2 regions of the Agathobacter sp. genome follow, and region 1 is predicted to be linked to the other one. Evidence: predicted binding sites of a transcription regulator. Region 1 holds the regulator's gene; the other holds the start of a gene.

The links. Region 1 encodes Rex, which represses fermentation and respiration genes when NADH is low (regulators of the CRP and FNR family bind a similar motif). Its sites were predicted from a motif close to ATTGTTAANTANTTAACAAT; they were not measured.
Region 2: the regulator Rex is predicted to act here: its motif matches at 1,396-1,415, upstream of ACW6PM_RS08890 (4Fe-4S dicluster domain-containing protein).

The regions. Positions count from the first base shown of each region.
Region 1 is NZ_CDRTEH010000002.1:46,990-54,810, forward strand. Features, by position in the region: gene ACW6PM_RS02345 (InlB B-repeat-containing protein) at 1-94, shown strand, start outside; gene ACW6PM_RS02350 (hypothetical protein) at 96-311, opposite strand; gene ACW6PM_RS02355 (hypothetical protein) at 286-627, opposite strand; gene ACW6PM_RS02360 (hypothetical protein) at 715-858, shown strand; gene ACW6PM_RS02365 (chorion class high-cysteine HCB protein 13) at 898-1,152, opposite strand; gene ACW6PM_RS02370 (2-isopropylmalate synthase) at 1,301-2,683, shown strand; gene ACW6PM_RS02375 (GntR family transcriptional regulator) at 2,700-3,359, shown strand; gene ACW6PM_RS02380 (NADP-dependent isocitrate dehydrogenase) at 3,373-4,581, shown strand; gene ACW6PM_RS02385 (redox-sensing transcriptional repressor Rex) at 4,753-5,391, shown strand; gene ACW6PM_RS02390 (hypothetical protein) at 5,404-6,045, shown strand; gene ACW6PM_RS02395 (NAD(P)H-hydrate dehydratase) at 6,048-7,550, shown strand; gene alr (alanine racemase) at 7,540-7,821, shown strand, end outside.
Region 2 is NZ_CDRTEH010000009.1:57,510-65,330, forward strand. Features, by position in the region: gene ACW6PM_RS08880 (biotin/lipoyl-binding protein) at 1-95, shown strand, start outside; gene ACW6PM_RS08885 (ABC transporter permease) at 116-1,375, shown strand; gene ACW6PM_RS08890 (4Fe-4S dicluster domain-containing protein) at 1,615-3,072, shown strand; gene ACW6PM_RS08895 (polysaccharide deacetylase family protein) at 3,446-4,915, shown strand; gene ACW6PM_RS08900 (cold-shock protein) at 5,089-5,292, opposite strand; gene ACW6PM_RS08905 (DUF5721 family protein) at 5,378-5,881, opposite strand; gene ACW6PM_RS08910 (M18 family aminopeptidase) at 6,073-7,353, shown strand; gene ACW6PM_RS08915 (DegV family protein) at 7,516-7,821, shown strand, end outside.

The DNA.
Region 1 (7,821 bases):
GGAGAAGTATCTTGAGGGCACTGATGGCAAGGGAAACTCGCCGGCACCGATAGACAAGATACTCCGCATAAATACAGATTCATTTAAAAACTAAACTATAGCATTTTTAAAAGCCTTTCAACCTGCCTGCGGTTTTTCTCAGGCAGGTTTTTGCTTAGCTCAGTGCACATGGAATAGACCTCTTCTTTGGTAAATTCTATGCCGTTACGCTTTGCTTCCTTAATACTTTCCATGAGAAACGGCATGGCGCTTGTTGTATCCTTCGGTTTTTCCTTTTGTGCAAAATTATTTAAAAATTCCTGCTTTGTCATAAATCTCCCTATTGTCCAAAACTGAAAAAATATTTAACAGATTGTCTATCGTATCCTGTTCGCTTTTACTGCAGTATTTCTTTAAGGCATTGAGCATGGAAAGCCTTCTGTCTGCCATACTTTCTGTCTCTGCAACGGACAGTGCCGGCGCAGAATCTATCATTCTCATTGAATTCATAAGTGATATGTAGTGAACCATAAGAGTCATCTGCTTTTGTGAGTCGTGCGGCATATATGGGATTATGGTTTTAAGCATCTGAAGCTCCCTTGTCTGGGTTATTTCATCGAATGGTGTAAACAGGCTGTTCTCGTCCATAAAAATCCTTTAAAATATATTTCTATATAATATGTCACCTGATTCACATTATGCATGTTTACAGCATACATTATTAAAAAAAGATATATGCTTATCATAGATGGTCACGACGTATACGAGATAGATGAAGAATGCATCAAAAAGCACAGGGTGAAGGGCGAGTGTAAAGTCATTGAAAAGCTCAAAGAAAAAGAGCAGCACAGGCAAAAAAAGAATACTGAAAAATCGTAAAAAGCTGCGGGTCCTAAAGACCCGCAGTAAAAATGTAAATCAGCAGCCGCAGCCACATCCGCAGCCATTATTGCTGCCACCACCACAGCCAAAGCCACCACAGCAGAAAAGTAAGATGATAGCCCAGATACAGCTGTTATTGCCGCTTCCACAATCGTTTCCTCCGAAGAAAGAGCCTCCGTTGCCATTTCCACAACAGCAGCACAGTAACAGGATAATCCATAAAATCGAAGAACATCCGCATCCGTTATCTGTATTGCTGCATGAACAGTTTGTTGCTGCTAAATCACTCATAAGTGACCTCCAATAAAATTTATTTACACTCTAGGTTATGATAGACATAACAAAGTGTTACACTAAGATTTAAATTTTTTTATTGACACAAAAAGTATAATTGTATACAATTATTCAAAAGATAAAACTAAGCACAGGAGATGCGAAGATGAGAGAAGTTTTGATGAACGAAAAAACAAATTTACTACAGCTTGAAGAGCATTTTTACCAGCTCGTTGATGTAGATGAGCCGAATACTTTTAGAAATCTCTTTCCTTATTCAGAAGTTCCTAAGATAGCATTCAATGACAGAATAGTGCCTCACAATATGCCTGAGGACATTTGGATTACAGATACCACCTTCAGAGATGGTCAGCAGTCGAGAGCACCATACACTACTGAGCAGATAGTTACCATTTATGATTATTTACATAAGCTTGGAGGCCCTAAGGGGATAATCAGACAAAGTGAGTTTTTCCTCTATAGCAAAAAGGACAGGGACGCTGTTTATAAGTGTCTCGAGAGAGGCTACAAGTTCCCTGAGGTTACATCGTGGATTCGTGCCAGCAAGAAGGATTTTGAGCTGGTAAAGGATATAGGCTTAAAGGAGACCGGTATACTTGTAAGCTGTTCGGATTATCATATTTTCTACAAGATGAAGATGACCAGACGTGAGGTTATGAATATGTATCTGTCAGTCATCAGGGAGTGTCTTGAGACCGGCATAAGCCCTAGGTGCCATCTGGAGGATATCACACGTTCAGATATATATGGCTTTGTTATTCCTTTCTGTGTTGAGCTCATGAAGCTGCAGGAGGAGTACAAGATTCCGATTAAGGTGCGTGCCTGTGATACAATGGGATATGGAGTAAACTTCCCGGGAGCAGTTATACCTCGAAGTGTGCCGGGCATCATATACGGACTTAACACACATGCAGGTGTGCCGTCATCACAGATTGAGTGGCATGGACACAATGACTTTTACAAGGCTGTAAACAACTCTACAACAGCATGGCTCTACGGAGCAAGCGGCGTCAACTGTTCACTGTTTGGCATCGGAGAGAGAACCGGAAACACACCGCTTGAGGCTATGGTATTTGAGTATGCACAGCTTAAGGGTACACTCGATGGCATGGATACAACGGTTATTACAGAGCTCTCAGAGTACTTTGAGAAGGAGCTTGGATACGTGCAGCCGAGCCGTACACCATTTGTCGGCAGAAATTTCAATGTGACGAGAGCCGGAATTCATGCTGACGGACTTCTCAAAAATGAGGAGATTTACAACATATTTGATACAGGTAAATTCTTAAACAGACCACCTCTTGTAGCTGTGTCTAATACATCAGGACTTGCAGGAATAGCGCTGTGGATAAACACCTACTACCGCCTGCCTGATGACAGAAAGGTAGATAAGAACTCAAAGCTTGTGACCATGATAAAGGAATGGGTAGATGAGCAGTATGACGAGGGCCGTGTGACTACCATCACAGATAATGAGCTTGTAGTTCAAATTACTGATTGCTGTAAAAAGCTTAATATAGTATTATAGTGAGGTAGATTAGTACATGTCACATGATAATTACAGCCTGAGTGCCAGAGTATACAATCATATCAGGGATGGTATACTTGCAGGAACATTTGCAAAGGGCGATGAGCTTAAGGAAAAGAATATCGGTGATGAGCTTGGGGTGAGCAGGACTCCCGTGAGGGAGGCACTGCGCCAGCTTGAGCTTGAAGGACTTGTATCTATTATCCCAAATAAGGGCGCATTCGTGGAGGGTGTTTCCACGGATGATATCAGGGATATATATGAGATAAGGGCTCTGCTTGAGGGACTTTGTGCCAGATGGGCTGCAACGAGGATATCGGATGAGCTCATGGCGGCCATGGAGGAGAATATTTATCTCACGGAGTTTCACGAGAAAAAGGGCAATGCAAAGCAGCTTCTTGAGCTGGACAATAGGTTTCATGAGCTATTGTATGAGGCCGGTGGAAGCAAGGAGCTTATGAGAGTATTAAAGGACTATCATGAGTATGTCGGCAGAGTGAGAAAGGTGACACTCGGCGAGACAAAGAGAGCTAAAAACTCCACTCACGAGCATAAACAGATATGCGAGGCAATTAAGAATCATGACGCACTGCTGGCAGAAAAATGCGCCAGAGAGCATATAAACAATTCAAAGGAAAATATGGAACACCTTGGTTGGGAGAACCTTATTAAGTAAAGGAGATTTAAGAATGAGCAAGATTACGATGACAACACCCCTTGTAGAGATGGACGGAGACGAGATGACCAGAATCCTCTGGCAGATGATAAAGGATGAGCTTTTAACACCTTTTATCGATTTAAAGACAGAGTATTATGATCTGGGCTTAGAGGAGCGAAATCGTACAGATGATCAGGTGACCGTTGAATCAGCAAAGGCAACCATGAAATACGGTGTAGCAGTAAAATGTGCGACAATCACACCAAACGCAGCCAGAATGACAGAGTACAATTTAAAGGAGATGTGGAAGAGCCCTAACGGCACAATAAGAGCTATGCTTGACGGAACAGTATTCAGGGCTCCAATCGTTGTAAAGGGCATAGAGCCAAACGTAAAGACATGGGTTAAACAAATCACAATCGCTCGTCATGCATACGGTGATGTATACAAGGCATCAGAGATGAAGGTAGCAGGTCCGGGAAAGGCAGAGCTTGTATTTACAGCAGAAGACGGAACCGAGACAAGAGAATTAATCCATGAGTTTAAGGGTGCAGGAGTTATTCAGGGACAGCACAACTTAGACGATTCAATTGAGAGCTTTGCACATAGCTGCTTTAAGTATGCGCTTGATACAAAGCAGGATTTATGGTTTGCCACAAAGGATACCATCTCAAAGAAGTATGACCACACCTTCAAGGATATCTTCCAGGAAATCTTTGATGCACAGTACAAGGATGCTTTTGAGAAGGCAGGAATTACATATTTCTATACACTTATCGATGATGCCGTTGCCAGAGTAATGAAATCTGAGGGTGGATTTATCTGGGCATGCAAGAACTACGACGGAGATGTAATGAGTGATATGATCTCATCTGCATTCGGCTCACTTGCCATGATGACATCAGTGCTTGTATCACCTCACGGATACTATGAGTATGAGGCAGCACATGGAACAGTCCAGAGACACTATTACAAGCATTTAAAGGGTGAGGAGACATCAACAAACTCTGTAGCTACTATATTTGCATGGACAGGAGCACTCAGAAAGAGAGGAGAGCTTGACAAGCTTCCTGCACTTTCAGAGTTTGCAGACAAGCTCGAGGCAGCCTGCATAAAGACTATTGAGAGCGGAAAGATGACAAAGGATCTCGCACTCATCACAACAATTGAGAATCCTACTGTTTTAAACAGCGAAGGCTTTATCAAGGCAATCAGGGAAGAGCTTGAGAAGACAATTTAATCTGAATTTTGGCTTTTAGCCTTGGAATATGATATAACCCGGGGATAATTATAAATTTTTTGAATGTTAAATTCTTAACACATTGACAGATGACCTTCAAAAAATTATAATTAATCTTGGGTTTTTGTCTTTAAAAGAGAAATGACATCCCGATGATTGGAGGAATAAGACTTGAGTAAAGAAATATCACAGGCGGTTATAAGACGACTGCCACGATACTATAGATATCTCGGAGAGCTTTTGGATGAGGGAGTGGAGCGTATTTCATCAAACGATCTGAGCCACAGAATGAAGGTGACAGCTTCACAAATCAGACAGGATCTCAACAATTTCGGAGGCTTTGGACAGCAGGGATATGGATACAATGTTCAGTTCCTCTACGAGGAAATTGGAAAGATAATGGGACTTGACACTGAGCATAGAATAATTATTATCGGTGCAGGTAATCTGGGACAGGCGCTCGCCAATTATGTAAAGTTTGAAAAGCTTGGCTTTGTGATTACAGCTCTATTTGATGTGAATCCTGAGCTTTCAGGAAAGAGTGTGCGTGGTATTCCGATTCTTATGCTAAGCGAGCTTGGCGAGTATTGCAGGACACACAAGGTGGATATAGCAGCACTCACCATGCCAAAGTCAAAGGCTGACTCCATTGCGTCAAAGCTTGTGGAACTTGGCATAAAGGCAATATGGAATTTTGCTCATGTGGACCTTGAGATTCCTGACAAGGATGTGGTTGTGGAGAGTGTACATCTGTCTGACAGCCTTATGCAGCTCAGCTATAATATTGTAAAAAATTCCAAAAATAAATAGAGGGTGAGTCTTATGGATGATAAAAAAGATTTTGAGGCTGCGTTAAAAGGGAAAAAAGTGCCTTTACTTGTTTTAGACCAGAAGTGGCACAGACTTTTTGCCATTCATGGTAAGACTGATGAAATATCAGCCACGGAAAAAGAGCTGGATGAGCTGTTGAAGCTGCAGGGCAAGTACAACAATGAGCTTAAGAATTTGAAAAAGCTTAAGTCAAAAATTATGTCTAATATTGTTGCTAATATGGGAGATGACGGAGATGAAAAGCGTGATAAGGATAAGCAGCTTATAGATGAAATTAATGAGAAGGCCGACAATATCGAGGGAGAGCTTATTGAAATCCAAAAGAATATAAAGACCGTAAATGACAGACTGATGCTTTTGTCGATGGATTATTTCAGTGAAAAAATTGAGAAAAACAAACTGGAATCAAAGGAAATTGACGACTGGATTGCAAATATAAGAGTTGAGCTCAAAAAGAATGTAATAAGGAAACAGAACAGAGATATCAACAACAGGGAAATTTATTCGTACCTTCATGATATTTTTGGTGCAGAGGTTTTAAATCTTTTTGATATTGAATATGATGATCCTATGGTTTTCAATGCTACTAATGCAAAGGCTGATAATGCAAACAATGAGAATAAGGGGAATTGATATTGGAATATATTGTTACAGGTAATGAAATGAAGCTTCTGGACGATACAACATCACAGACCTTTTTGGTTCCTTCGGTGGTGCTGATGGAGCAGGCTGCGGCCGGTGTTGTCCGGGAGCTTGTTGCATGTTTTGATAAATCAAAGGAGTTTGCCGTGATATGCGGCAGAGGCAATAATGCTGGGGACGGTATCGCGATAGCAAGGCTTCTAAATCAGGCCGGATACAGATGCATGGTGTACTATGCGTTTGGCACAGATGCGGCAGGAAGCGAGCTCTTTGAGCTGCAGAAAAATATATACGCAAGGTATGGCTTTCCGGTGGCCAATGATATCGAGAATATATTAAAAAGTGACGTAATAATAGATTCACTGTTTGGCACAGGGCTTAAGCGAGCCATAGAGGGCTCCCTAGCAGATGTGATTTCAGCCGTTAACAGGGCAAATGCTTACAGGGTGGCAGTTGATGTGCCATCGGGAGTGGATTCAGATAAAGGACATGTGATGGGAAGTGTTTTTAAAGCAGATATCACATATACCTTTTCTTATAAGAAGACAGGTCTTCTACTGTGGCCGGGCTGTGATTATTGCGGCAGGGTCAAGATGGTGCCTATAGGTATAGATGACCACAGCTTTTGTGGCAATCCGCCATCCGTAAGGGCTCTTGATGAGTCTGACTTAAAGAAGCTTGATAACAGACCGGCACACTCCAACAAGGGAACTTTCGGAAAATTGTTAATTATAGCCGGAAGCCGCAATATGGCGGGTGCCGCAGTACTTTCCGCAAGGGCTGCATACAAAAGCGGTGCAGGACTGGTGAAAATCATGACGCCTGAGTGCAACCGCTCAATAATCCAATGTGCTTTGCCGGAAGCACTGCTTTGTACTGATGTCACATCAGCTGATGTTCTGGAGGCGGAGCTTAAATGGGCAGATGCGGTGGTGATAGGCCCGGGGCTTTCAAAGTCTGATGATGCCAAAATGCTTGTGGAAACAGTGCTTAAAACAGCAGAGATACCTCTTGTAATCGATGCGGATGCGCTTAATATCATATCAGAAAACATGGCACTGCTTAAGGAACATAAAATGCCTGTCATCGTGACTCCGCACCTGGGTGAGATGTCCAGACTTACCGGGTATGGTATTCCTTATATTCAGGAGGATATCATCGGTGTGGCAGGAGAGTTTGCGAGCTTGTACAAGGTGGTTTGCGTGCTTAAGGATTTTCGCACAATTATAGCGGCGGCAGATGGTGATGCGTTTATCAATCTGTCAGGCAACTGTGGTATGGCAACAGCCGGAAGCGGAGATGTGCTAAGCGGTATCGTGGGAGGACTTCTGGTGCAGTGGCATGATACGAAAAAGGCTGCGGCATACGGCGCATTTATTCATGGACTTGCCGGTAATATGGCATTTGACAATACTGGCTCTTATGGTATGATAGCAAGTGATATTATTGATGGATTAGATAAAGTTTGGATTAAGGTGGAAAAAAATGGCAATTAACAGAATCAGAGCAGATATAGATCTGGATGCAATTTTATATAATATGGAGTCGATGCATAATAAGCTAAAGCCGGGGACCATGATGGCAGCAGTTGTAAAGGCTGATGGCTATGGCCACGGCGCAGAGGCTGTTTCAGAGGTGCTTGAGCCGCTTCCGTATCTGTGGGGCTATGCTGTTGCCACAAGCAACGAGGCAATGCAGCTTATCGCGGCAGGCAGGAAAAAGCCGATACTTATTTTAGGACTCAGCTTCCCGGAGCAGTTTGAGGAG
Region 2 (7,821 bases), on a different contig from region 1:
TTAAGTCAGGTCTGACAAATGATGACTATATTGCATTCCCGTATGGAGTCAGGGAGGGCGAGAAAACCAAGGTGTCCGAAGATGGTATGAATTAGTTTAGCAGGGAGGATTAAAGATGCTTGAAAATATTAGATTGTCCTTTAGGGGAATCTGGTCACATAAGATGCGTTCGTTTCTGACTATGCTTGGAATCATCATCGGAATTGCAGCAATTATTGCGATTGTTTCCACAATTCAGGGCACAAACGAACAGATAGAAAAGAACCTCATAGGTTCTGGAAGTAATAACGTAAAGGTCACACTGCAGAAGGATGGCTATGATATGGATCTGTCATATGATTCGGCTCCTGCGGGAGTGACCGAGGTATCGGCTGCCACACTTGACAGCATAAAGGAGCTTGACCATGTAGAAAATGCAGCCCTTTACCGCACAAGACAGGCTTACAATGCAGTTTATTATCTGAACACTGCGCTTTCGGGCGGCAATATAACGGGTGTCGATGACGGATATTTCGACACAGCAAGCTATGTAGTCATGAAGGGCAGAGGCTTCTCAAAGAATGACTATTCAAAGGCCCGCAGGGTGGCACTTATTGATGAGAGCGTGGAGAGCAGCCTGTTTTCAGGAGAGAGCGCGCTAGGCAAGACAGTAGAGATACAGGGATATCCGTTTACAGTAGTCGGTGTAGTCACGGAAAAGGACAGCTATGACCTGGTAATAAACTCAATGGATGATTACTATATGTATGCCTATGATGACAGCCAGGGCAATGTATTTGTGCCAAGCGGCACATGGCCGGTCATATTTGGCTATGATGAGCCGCAGAACCTTCTGCTTAAGGCAGACAGCACAGATACCATGGCTACAGTAGGAAAAGCGGCTGAGGAGATACTTAACAGTAATTTAAATGTCACAGACGGCTCTGATGTGACATACAAGGCACAGGATTTACAGGAGCAGGCAAAGCAGATACAGCAGCTCAGCCAGTCAACCAACATGATGCTCATATGGATTGCCGGAATTTCACTGCTTGTCGGTGGTATCGGTGTCATGAATATCATGCTTGTGTCAGTCACAGAGCGTACTTCAGAGATAGGACTTAAAAAAGCAATCGGAGCGGGAAAGGGAGCAATCCTCGGACAGTTCCTCACAGAGGCGGTTGTGCTCACAAGCCTTGGAGGCTTAGTCGGAGTGCTTGTCGGAGTGATACTCTCGAAGGTCATCTCAATGCTAAACGGCACACCGACAGCGATAAGCCCGGCAGCAGCTATACTTGCAGTACTTTTTTCCATGGCAATCGGAATCATATTCGGTATGCTTCCATCATACAAGGCAGCGAACCTAAACCCTATTGACGCACTGCGCCATGAGTAATTCTTATTAAAATCGCTGCTATTGTGAAAAAAATAACAATTCTTTGTATTTTGATGAATACAAGGGTAGAAAAAGTTTAAAAAATTTTGTAGAATGTTCCTAGTAGATAAATACTAGGAGCATTTTTTTAGAGGAATCAGCTCATATGATATGGGAAGTGTCACATGATGTAATGATTCTTCTAAGTATGTAAATCAATAGGTAACAATATACATTTATTTTAAAGAAAAGGAGATAATATGTACGCTGACGAAAACGTAATCAAAATCAAACATGCAGTTTTGCTTGAGGTCGCAAAGGCTGCATTTGCAGGTAACCTCGATGAGATCAGAGATGACATCCCATTTACACTGATTCCGGGACCGACACCTCAGTTCCGTTGCTGTATCTACAAGGAGAGAGAGATCATCCGTCAACGTGTCAGACTGGCAGAGGGTAAAGCACCAAGCGTAAATGATGACGGCAATATCATCCAGGTAATCAGCTCAGCATGTGAGGATTGCCCGATTTCAAGCTACACAGTTACTGAGAACTGTCAGAACTGTCTTGGCAAGGCTTGTATCAATGCATGTAAGTTCGGAGCAATCGAGGCAGGACGTCTCCGCTCACATATCGACCCACAGAAGTGTAAGGAGTGTGGACGCTGTGCACAGGCATGTCCTTACAATGCTATTGCTCATTTAAAGAGACCATGTAAGTTCTCTTGTCCTGTAAATGCCATTACATACAATGAGTACGGCATCTCAGTGATTGATGAGAGCAAATGTATCAGATGTGGTAAGTGTATCCACAGCTGTCCATTCGGAGCTATCGGCTCAAAGACATACATCGTAGATGTAATCGATGCAATCAAGTCAGAGAACAAGCATGTATATGCTATGGTTGCACCAGCAGCAGAGGGACAGTTTGGAGTAAACATCACTATGAACAGCTGGAAGAAGGCTATGCAGGCAGTTGGCTTCAACGGCTTTGTTGAGGTAGCACTCGGAGGAGATATGACAGCAGCATACGAGGCTGATGAGTGGCTTGAGGCATATGAGGCAGGAGAGAAGAAGGTTACATCATGCTGTCCTGGATTTGTAAATATGGTTAGAAAGCACTATCCAGAGCTTGCTGACAAGATTTCTACAACTGTTTCACCTATGTGTGCGGTTTCAAGAATGATCAAGGCAAAGGATCCTGATGCAGTTACAGTATTCATCGGACCATGTGTTGCCAAGAAGTCAGAGGTAGAGGATCAGAAGATAGAGGGAAATGCAGACTATGTACTTACCTTCAGCGAGATTCGTGCTATTATGAAGGCAAAGGGAGTACAGCTTGAGGCTGATGATACCTCATATCAGGAGGGCTCAGTATTCGGTAAGCGTTTCGCAAACTCAGGCGGAGTTACAGCAGCTGTAATCGAGAGCATGAAGGAAAAGGGCGAGGATGTTGATTGCAAGGTTTGCAAGGCAAACGGAGCAGCAGAGTGTAAGAAGGCACTTCTCCTCATGAAGGCAGGCAAGCTTCCTGAGAACTTCATCGAGGGAATGGCATGTGAGGGCGGCTGCGTAGGCGGACCAAGCTCATACAATGACATGGTATCTACCAAGAAGTTCCGTGATGATCTCTTAAGCAGAGCAGACGACAGAAAGATTCGTGACAACATCGCAAACTACCATATGGAGACATTTGAGATGCACCGCAAGGAGCAGTAAAAATGATTGTTACTGCCAAAGCGTGGCTTGAATAGTTACATAAGCTTTCAAAATCCCCCGACTTGTTCGGGGGATTTTTGTGTATGCGAATATCTGAAAAAAGCTATGTGGTTAGTCATATTGAAAGCTTAATAGTAACAAAGATATTAAATAAATTAAGTACATATTACGACTCTATCACGGGTTTTCGGGATAAAGAAACAATTGTAATACAACTGAAATATATGAAGCTAACATTAAGAAATTCTCAAGGAATTTGCAGTAGCAAAAAAGATTGTTTAACGCTATAATAGATACTGCCTGAAATAATATTATCAGGTTTGAGTAATAATATAGAGAGAATAATTATAAAATGCTAAAGAGGATTAGAAAAATGGACAAAAATAAAAAGATGATTATCGGCATACTTGCGGCTGCAATAGTTCTGGTGGTGGCGTTTATAGTATATATCACATGCTTTGATTCACACATTGAGTTCAGCAGTAAGTTTAAAAACGGTATCACTGTTGAGTATGGCAAAAAGTTTGAGGAGCCCAAAATTAAGGCGTATGTCAGAGGCAGGCTCATAAACCGAAAGGGAAAAGAGATAAAATGCACTATAGACAGTAATGTCGATGCGACAAAGACTGGTTCATACGAGATGAAGGTAACTGCTCAATACGGTAAAAAAACAGCGACACAGACCATCAAGGTTGAGGTGAGGGATAAGAAGGCTCCGGAAATTGCATTAAATGGCGATGCAGAGATGACTGTAGAGGCAGGCAGCGAGTTCAGTGACCCGGGATATACGGCAACAGACAATTATGATGGGGATCTGACAGACAAGGTATCTGTCACAGGAGCTGTCGATACATCAAAGCCGGGAGACTATGAGATAAAGTACAGTGTCGCAGACTCGTCAAAGAATGAGAGCGAGGTCAAAAGGACTGTGCATGTCACAGATACCACAGCACCGCAGATAAAGCTTTCAGGTGATGATTTTATGTCAGTTAAAAAGGGTGATAAGTACAGTGATCCGGGATACACGGCAACTGACAACTGTGACGGAGACATCACAGACAGTGTCAAGGTATCAGGAGATAAGGTAGATAAGGATAAGGCAGGAAAGTACACTGTGACCTATGAGGTCTCAGATTCATCAGGCAATAAGGCTACAGCTACAAGAGTGGTCAGTGTGTATGACCCGGCTGCAGCAGCAGACACAGTAAATCCTGGCAACAAGATCATTTATCTGACCTTTGACGATGGTCCGGGAAAGTATACACAGGGACTTTTGGATGTGCTTGATAAATACAATGTAAAGGCTACCTTCTTTGTTACAAATACGCATCCTGACTATCAGAATCTGATAGCAGAGGAGGCAAAGAGAGGACATACAGTGGCTATCCACTCTGCCAGCCACAAATACAACCAGATATATACAAGTGAGCAGGCATTCTTTGATGACCTTGAGCAGATGAACAGTATCATAAAGGCACAGACAGGAAATGATGCGTCAATCATCAGATTCCCGGGAGGCTCATCAAATACTGTGAGCAAGGATTACTGTCCGGGCATTATGACACAGCTCGTCAATGATGTGACAGCAAGAGGCCTTTTATACTGTGACTGGAATGTATCGAGCGGAGATGCAAACAACAAGCCAATCAGCACAGATCAGGTGGTACAGAATGTTATCTCAGGAGTGCAGAGCCACAACGTATCAGTTGTATTGCAGCACGACATAAAGGATTTCAGTGTCAATGCGGTCGAGCAGATCATCCAGTGGGGACAGGCGAATGGCTATACATTTTTACCGCTTACCACAAGCTCACCAATGTCTCATCATCGCATAAACAACTAAAAGCACAAAAAACAATAAAAAAGCACAAAAAAGAAGAGTTCGAAATGAACTCTTCTTTTTTAATCATGATTCTTATATCTTATTCCCCAATTAACATTTTTGTAACTGTTATTTTACCTAAATATATAATAAAGAAAAAGGTACATAGAAACTAGATTGACAGAGTAGTCAAATTATTTAACTACCTCAACGTTAACTGCCTGTGGACCTTTAGCGCCATCAGTGATATCGAACTCTACTGCTGCACCTTCCTCGAGAGTTTTGAAGCCCTCCATATTAAGTCCTGAGAAATGTACGAATACATCCTTTCCGTCCTCGGCTGTGATGAATCCGTAACCCTTTTGGTTGTTGAACCATTTTACTGTACCTTTGCTCATCGAAAGTACCTCCAAATAATAATAATGCTGCTTACGCAACTAACGTTAGAATAGCATAACAGGTTTAAGATGTAAAGCAATAAAGTCAAAGTTCTTTAAAGTTTATGTCATTATTTGCTAAAAATTTCATTACAAGCCTATCCCATTCACTATCTAAGGTCTTATCCGCTGAAAAAATATTGTAGGATATCCCGGTTGTGAGAGTTAAAAGCTGGCTTTGATACCTGATATTTATGAAAAAACCACTGATATCGGATACAGTGAAGGCCGAGTGCAGACTGCTTAAGGTGTGCTCCATATTTTCAGGTGAAAGCAGAAAGACAAACTTGAATGACGACGGCGTCTGTCTGCCCTTTATCAGGTCGAAGCAGTTTGTGCGAAGCATCTTAAAAGGGAGCATGTCATAGCCTGCTATGCCGTTTTCCTCAAGCTCTGTGGAGCTGTAAAAGCCCTTTTGCAGGTGACCGTCTATGACGTATGAGGCGGCCTTTGTGATGACTGCCTCCTGGAGCAGGAAGTTGTCGAATATTTCCGTGCGAAGCAGCTTGTTCATAAAATCCTTTGTGTCTGTCAGTTCGATTGATATCATAATTTCTCCTCATTTCCCGCATTGTATGTGACAGCGAATGATTGCCCTCAATGGTTTTTGAATAGTTACTATTACTACATCATACATCAGATTCGCAGATTATGCCACAAAAATAAAGCCTGTCAAACTGGAATAATTGTTAAGTCCGTGGTAGAATAAATGCGTTATGCAATGAAAACAGGAGGCAATCCATGAAACAGGAAAAATTATTTAATTTACTTAAAGCAGCAGTTTCGCCATGCGAGTGCGTGAGGGCTGCAAAGCAGGAGCTTTTGGAAAACGGATTTGAGGAGATAGATTATACAGGAGGCTGGAGGCTTGTGCGTGGTGGCAGATATGTCTTAAATCACCATGATACAACCATGTTTGCATTTACTGTAGGAAGCAGCTACAACAAAAAGGATATGGTGCGGATAGCGGCAGCTCACACAGACTACCCATATCTTCGCATAAAGCCAAATCCGGATTTTATGACAAATTCATATGCACAGGTCAATGTAGAGGTGTATGGAGGACCGATTTTAAACACATGGTTTGACAGACCTCTCGGAGTGGCAGGACGCGTGGCTGTAAAGAGTGATGATGTGTTTAACCCACGTATGGTGCTTTACAGGTCCAAAAAGCCTGTCATGATTATTCCAAATCTTGCCATTCATATGAACAGGGATGTGAATAAGGGAGTTGAGATAAATAATCAGGTGGATCTGATGCCGGTGCTTGATTCAATACCTGAGGATGAAAAGACCACAGATTATTTCCTTAGCTTTCTGGCAAACGAGCTGTCTGTGGAAAAGAGCGATATCATAGACTTTGAGCTCAATACATTTTGCATGGATGAGCCTACATTTGTCGGTGTGAATGATACTATGATTTCATCGCCTAGAATCGACAACCAGTCATCCTGCAGGGCACTTCTTGATGCGATAGAGGATGGAAACAGAGCTGATGGAATAAATATCATAGCACTTTTTGATCATGAGGAGATTGGAAGCAGCAGTAAGCAGGGCGCAGCCTCTATAATGCTTCACGATATGCTCAGACGCATTTTAAGAAATATGGATCTTACAGAAAATGAGATAGATGAGAGTATCTATGATGCCATGCTTTTGTCTGTCGATGTGGCGCATGCGCTTCATCCTAATAAAAAGGAAAAGATGGATATCACAAATAAGCCGGTCATGGGAAAAGGCTTTTGTATCAAGCAGGCGTGCTCGCAGTCGTATGCTACGGATGCACAGGCTATTGCTATTCTCTGCCAGCTGTGTGATGAAAAGGGCATACCGTACCAGCGCTTTGTGAACCGCTCGGACAGCCGTGGAGGCAGCACACTCGGCTCGATTGCAGGCACACTGCTGCCGGTAAAGACGGTGGATATAGGTATACCTATTCTTGCCATGCACTCAGCCTGTGAGCTGATGGGAGCACGCGATATGAAAGCCTTAAGCGACTGTGTGACCGCATTTTTCGGGTAACAATTGTAATAGGTTATATGGAAATATATACAGAAACCTCTTGCATAAGTTTAGTTTTCGTGTTAATATGACGTAGTAATGAAAACTACTTGTTACGGAATGAAATAACTTTTAAAAAAGTAATTTAAACTCTTATTATCATATAATGCAGGAGGAACCGATATGTATAAGATTATAATAGATAGCTGTGGTGAGCTCACAGACAGCCTTAAGAAGGATGGACATTTTTGCAATGTAGCACTTGAGCTTGATGTTGACGGATACAGGATCCGTGATGATGAGAGCTTTGACCAGCATGATTTCCTTAGAAGAGTCAAGGAGAGTGTAAAGGGACCAAAGTCGTCATGCCCTTCTCCGGAGGAGTATATGCAGGCATTTGAGGGAGAGGCAGACCATGTCTATGTTATCACACTTTCAGGCAAGCTCAGCGGCTCATACAACAGCGCTGTTTTAGCAGTCAATCTGTAC